Linked DNA regions of Tistrella mobilis. Each later gene encodes a partner of the first gene's protein in a complex. Links are inferred from orthologs where the notes say so. Each region holds a gene or a part of one and is shown in the gene's direction. Other genes may lie near its edges.

Region 1 (3,005 bases):
GACCAGGGCCGCCACGTCGCGGATGCCCAGATTGAAGCCCTGCCCCGCGATCGGATGGATGGCATGGGCGGCATCGCCCACCAGCGCCAGACGCCGGTCGACGAAGCGCCGCGCCAGCGTCAACGCCAGCGGATAGGCGAAGCGCGGGCCTTCCAGCCGGAGCTGCCCCAGGAAATCGCCAAAGCGGATACGCAGTTCCTCCAGATACCGCACATCGTCCAGGACCTGGATCCGGGCCGCATCTTCGTGCCGCTCGGTCCAGACGATCGATGAGCGGTTGCCGGCCAGCGGCAGGATGGCGAAGGGGCCAGGGGTGAGGAAGCGTTCATGCGCCACACCCTCGTGCGGGTATTCATGGGCCACCGTGCAGACCAGCCCGGTCTGCCCATAGCCCCATTCGGTCACCGCGATCCCGGCCTCGTCACGCAGGCGTGACCGGCGGCCATCGGCCGCCACCACCAGCGGTGCACGCAAAACCCGGCCATCGGCCAGGGTGACGGTCGCCCGCGCGCCCTGCCGGTCCACCGCGACCACGCCTGCCGGGGCCACCACGGTCAGCCGATCGGCAAGTGCCGCGGCACGCTGCGCCAGGGCAGCTCGCATGTGGCGGTTCTCGACCAGCCAGCCCAGCGGTTCTTCCCCCACCTGGGCATGGTCGAAATGCAGATGCATCAGGCTGGGGCCGTCGGTGACCCGGATGTGCTCGATCGCGCCGGTCTCCGTCACCAACGGCCAGACGCCGATCGCCGCCAGCACCTGCTTCGACCCATGGGCAATGGCACTGGCCCGGCCGTCGAAGCCGCAATCGAGCTGTGCCGTAGGATCCTCACGATCGACGATGATCACATCGAGCCCGGCCGCGGCAGCCGCAACGCCCAGCGTCATGCCGACCAGCCCGCCGCCCACGATCACCAGGTCGCCCGCCGTCATCTGCCCCGTGATCATCTCCATAGGCCTCCGCTCCGTCACGCCTGCTCGGTCACGCCGGGCCGCTTTGCCCGGCCCCGACGCGCAAGATCGGCCCGCCGGTTCCGAAAGTCCAGCCATGGCCGGCAATTCATGGCGTGACCAGGAATTGCCCATCGCTGGATAATCTGCACAAAAAACAGACAAAATCATCTGCCATCGCCCCATCCGGGCCGGGCCGCCCCGGGTGAATTGCCCGTCCATCGTGCATTGCAGGGCAGAATCCCGCCGGTGACACGAAATTGGCACGGGTCTTGAAGTGTCCCGTCCGGACCGCCGGCGCCCAGGGCGCCGGCCGCCAGAACATCGAGGCTGCGGGGGAAAGGAACAGGGCGCCATGAAGCTGATCTCTGCGATCATCAAGCCCTTCAAGCTGCAAGCCGTTCGCGAGGCGCTGACCGATCTGGGCATCCAGGGCCTGACCGTCACCGAGGTGAAGGGTTACGGCCGGCAGAAGGGCCAGACCGAAATCTATCGCGGCGCGGAGTACGAAGTGAATTTCGTGCCCAAGCTGAAGATCGAGATCGCCCTCAACGACGATCTGCTGGAAGCAGCGATCGAAGCGATCCAGACCAATGCCCAGACCGGCAAGATCGGCGACGGCAAAATCTTCGTGTTCGACCTCGAACGTGTGGTGCGCATCCGCACGGGCGAAACCGACAAGGACGCTCTCTGAGCCAACTGGGAAGGAGACCCACCAGAGATGGCGCTGACGGCCACCAACTTCCGGCGTGCCGCCCTTGCGGCGATCGCTCTCACCCTCGTCGCGGCACCGGCGCGGGCCGAAGTCGACCCCGAGGTTCAGTATATCCTCAACACCTTCTCGTTCATCATCAACGGCGCCCTGGTCATGTGGATGGCCGCGGGCTTCGCGATGCTCGAATCCGGCCTGGCCCGGACCAAGAACGTCGCCACCATCCTGCTCAAGAACATCTCGCTCTTCGCCGTGGCCGGCATCACCTTCTACCTCGTCGGCTACAACCTGATGTACATGAACGTCGACGGCGGCTGGATCGGCAGCCTGGCCATCTGGTCGCAGAGCGACGCTACGGGCGACGCGATCGTCTACGAGGCCGGCACCTACGCCTCGGCGTCGGACTGGTTCTTCCAGATGGTCTTCGTGGCCACCGCAGCCTCGGTGGTGTCGGGCACGGTTGCGGAACGCAGCAAGCTCTGGTCGTTCCTGCTCTTCGTCGTGCTGCTCACCACCATCAGCTATCCGATCACCGGCTCCTGGGTCTGGGGCGGCGGCTGGCTGTCGGAAATGGGCTTCGTCGATTTTGCCGGCTCCACCCTGGTGCATTCCGTCGGCGGCTGGGCCGCGCTCGTCGGTGCCATCATCATCGGCCCGCGCATCGGCAAGTACAGCCGTGACGGCCGCGTGAACCCGATGCCCGGCTCCAACCTGGCGCTCGCCACCCTCGGCACCTTCGTTCTCTGGCTCGGCTGGTTCGGCTTCAACGGCGGCTCGATGCTGGCGCTGGGTACCGGTGCCGACGCCACCGGCATGGCCAATGTCGTGGCGAACACCAGCATGGCAGCTGCCGGCGGCATCGTCGCCGCGATGATCCTCTCGCAGCTGCTCTACAAGAAGGTCGACCTCACTCTGGCGCTGAACGGCGCCCTCGCCGGCCTGGTCTCGATCACGGCCGGTCCCGACACCCCCTCCATCGGCGGGGCGATTCTGATCGGCGCGGTCGGCGGTGTGCTCGCCAGCCTGACGGTGCCGCTGCTCGACAAGCTGAAGATCGACGACGTGGTCGGTGCCATTCCGGTGCACCTCGTCGGCGGCATCTGGGGCACGATCGCCGTGCCGATCACCAACGCGGACGCCAGTTTCGGCACCCAGATCGTCGGCATCATCGCGATCGGCGCCTTCACTGCGGTGTTCTCGGCCGTCGCCTGGCTGCTGATCAAGTTCACCGTCGGTGTCCGGGTCTCGGAAGAGGTCGAGCATGGCGGCATGGACAAGGCAGAGCTGGGCCTCGAAGCCTACCCCGAGTTCGGCCGCGGGTCGCAGACCCTCTGACGCCACCGCC
Region 2 (2,896 bases), on another replicon or contig:
AGGCGAAGATCCGCCATCTGAAGGCGGTGCATTCCTATGCCGGCTATTACGACAAGGCCTTCGGCGACCGCGAGCCGCTGACCGATGCCCAGCGCGCCGCCACCCCGGATGTCGTGCACCCGGTGGTCCGCACCCATCCCGAGACCGGCCGGCTGTCGCTCTATGTGGGCGAGGACATCGTGAAGGAGATCCTGGACCTGCCGGCGGAAGAGGCGGCGGCCCTGCTGGCCACGCTCAACGCCCACGCGATTTCCGATGAATTCGTCTATCGCCACAAATGGCAGGAAGGCGATCTGCTGATCTGGGACAACCGCTGCACCATGCACAAGGCCACCCCCTATGACGACGTGAAGTACCGGCGCATCATGCACCGCACCACGATCAAGGGGACCGACCGGCCGGTCTGACCGGCAGGGCCCACCCGTCGTAACAGGCGCCCGGCATGCCGCCCCGTCCCCCCGGACGGGGCGGCATCTTCGTCTCTGCCCGTCTGTGACAATTGCCTCCATTTTAGGCGCCTGATCATTCAATGAGCGTGCACCATGCTGCACCGCCAGAGCAGACCAGGGTTTTTCCGGTGAGTTTTCCGTGACTTCCCAAACTGGCGCGAAGTTTGCCTAAAGGGGCGATGGCCGCGTCCGGGCCTCTCCGGCCCGCCGATGAAGACCGAACTTCGACCGCTTCGCAGTCATGCAGTTCCTCGAGGACCAGGGGATAGTAATGAAGCACCTGAAAACCCTACTCGCTGCGGCGCCCGCCCTCGCCTTGTCGGCGCTGCCGGCCTGGGCGCAGGATGCGGCACCCGCAGCCGCGGAGGCGGCCACAGAGGCCGCCGTGACGATGGACAAGGGCGATACCGCCTGGATGATGGTCTCCACCATCCTGGTCCTCTTCATGATCCTGCCGGGTCTGGCGCTGTTCTATGGCGGTCTGGTGCGCGCCAAGAACATGCTCTCGGTGCTGATGCAGTGCACCATGATCACCGGCGTGGTGATCATCGTCTGGACGCTCTGGGGCTATTCGATGGCCTTCGGCGATGCCCCCAGCATGTTCTGGGGCGGGCTGGACAAGGCCTTCCTGGCCGGCGTCACCATGGACAGCGTCGCCGCCACCTTCACCGACGGCGTGGTGATCCCCGAATACGTGTTCATCTGCTTCCAGATGACCTTCGCCTGCATCACCCCGGCGCTGATCGTCGGCGCCTTCGCCGAGCGCATGCGCTTCACGGCGGTGGTGCTGTTCGTGATCCTGTGGGTCACCTTCGTCTACTTCCCGATCGCCCACATGGTGTGGGATTCCGACGGCATGCTCTTCGCCTGGGGCGCGCTGGATTTCGCCGGCGGCACGGTGGTGCACATCAATGCCGGCATCGCGGGCCTGGTGGGCTGCATCATGGTCGGCAAGCGCATCGGCCTTGGCCGTGACATGATGGCCCCGCATTCGATGACGCTGACCATGGTCGGCGCCGCGATCCTGTGGGTCGGCTGGTTCGGCTTCAACGCCGGTTCCAACCTGGAAGCCACCGGCGGCGCAGCACTTGCCATGATCAACACCTTCACCGCCACCGCCGGCGCCCTGGTCGCCTGGGTGGTGATCGAAAGCCTGGCCCGCGGCAAGGCTTCGATGCTGGGCGCCGCCTCGGGCATCGTCGCCGGCCTGGTCGCCGTCACCCCGGCCGCCGGCCTGATCGGCCCGGTGGGCGCGATCGTGCTCGGCATCATCGCCTCGGCGATCTGCTACTTCTTCGTGACGGTGGTGAAGAACAAGCTGGGCTATGACGACAGCCTGGACGTGTTCGGCGTGCACGGCATCGGCGGCATCGTCGGTGCGGTCGGCACCGGCGTGTTCACCAGCGCGTCGCTGGGTGGCATCGGCTATGCCGACGGCGTGACCATGGCCGACCAGGTCTGGACCCAGATCCTGGCCGTGCTGGTCACCATCGCCTGGTCGGGCATCGGCAGCCTGATCCTGTACAAGATCGTCGACCTGCTCGTCGGCCTGCGGGTCAGCAAGGAATCCGAGACCGAGGGCCTGGACCTGTCCAGCCACGGCGAAGCCGCCTATCACAACTGAGGCCGGTTTCGTCCGGCAAGACGAATACCCCGACAATCCCCGCCATCCATCCGGATGGCGGGGATTTTTCGTTCCGTCAATGACATGGGCGGCCGGTATCCACGCGATCCTCCATCGCGTTCTGCGTGAACAATATCCGTTCTTAATTGCAAATTGCGTTTGTATTTATATCCGATAAGATGATGATCTTCGTCGCTTCCGGCATTCGAGGACATCCATGCAGCTCGGCGCCTTCCTGATGCCCGCGCATCCTGCGTCGCGATCACTCCGCGACGGCCATTTCCACGATCTTGACACGCTGGAGTATCTGGATCGGATCGGCTTCGCCGAGGCCTGGATCGGCGAGCACTACATGATGCCGGCCGAGCCCTGCCCGTCACCGGATCTGCTGATCGCCCAGGCCTTCCTGCGGACACGGCACATCCGCCTGGCCCCCGGCGCGTTCATGCTGCCGTTCCACCATCCGGCGGAACTCGCCCACCGGATCTGCATGCTGGACCATATCTCGGACGGTCGGCTGATGATCGGCATCGGGGCCAGCGGTACGGTCCTGGACCTTGAAATGTTCGACATCGACCATCGCGCCGGCGTGCACCGCGAGATGACCGCGGAATCGATCGAGATCATGACCCGGTTCTGGGAAAGCGAGGGCCCGTTCGAATATCGCGGCCGCTTCTGGACCGTGCGTCGGCCGGCAGATCAGCCGGAGAAGGCCACCGGCTATCACCTGAAGCCGCTGCAGAAGCCCTACCCGCCCATCGGGGTGACGGGGCTGTCGGCATCCTCGCCCACTCTCAGGCTGGCGGGTGAAAACGGCTGGCTG

Evidence for each region. The genes of interacting proteins can lie anywhere in the genome.
Region 2: the proteins of P7L68_RS25760 (region 1) and P7L68_RS00120 are in contact, whole or in part, in a solved structure (PDB 2NS1), measured with the Escherichia coli proteins. The link is inferred for Tistrella mobilis from one-to-one orthologs.

What each region holds. Positions count from the first base shown.
Region 1 is NZ_CP121017.1:4,475,887-4,478,891, reverse strand. What follows is about bases 41-2,972. They hold P7L68_RS25760 (P-II family nitrogen regulator), read left to right. Parts: upstream 41-1,303; coding sequence 1,304-1,642; downstream 1,643-2,972. Other genes in these bases: amt (ammonium transporter), read left to right, coding at 1,670-2,972; P7L68_RS25765 (UbiH/UbiF/VisC/COQ6 family ubiquinone biosynthesis hydroxylase), read right to left, coding at 41-945. Also shown: more of P7L68_RS25765, read right to left, coding at 1-40; more of amt, read left to right, coding at 2,973-2,995. UniProt on the Escherichia coli protein: Involved in the regulation of nitrogen metabolism. Regulates the activity of its targets by protein-protein interaction in response to the nitrogen status of the cell.
Region 2 is NZ_CP121014.1:38,247-41,142, reverse strand. What follows is about bases 74-2,896. They hold P7L68_RS00120 (ammonium transporter), read left to right. Parts: upstream 74-720; coding sequence 721-2,073; downstream 2,074-2,896. Other genes in these bases: P7L68_RS00115 (LLM class flavin-dependent oxidoreductase), read left to right, coding at 2,291-2,896; P7L68_RS00125 (TauD/TfdA dioxygenase family protein), read left to right, coding at 74-407. Outside these bases: more of P7L68_RS00125, read left to right, coding at 1-73. UniProt on the Escherichia coli protein: Involved in the uptake of ammonium/ammonia (NH(4)(+)/NH(3)). Transport is electrogenic. Following sequestration of NH(4)(+) at the periplasmic face, NH(4)(+) is deprotonated and neutral NH(3) is transported into the cytoplasm.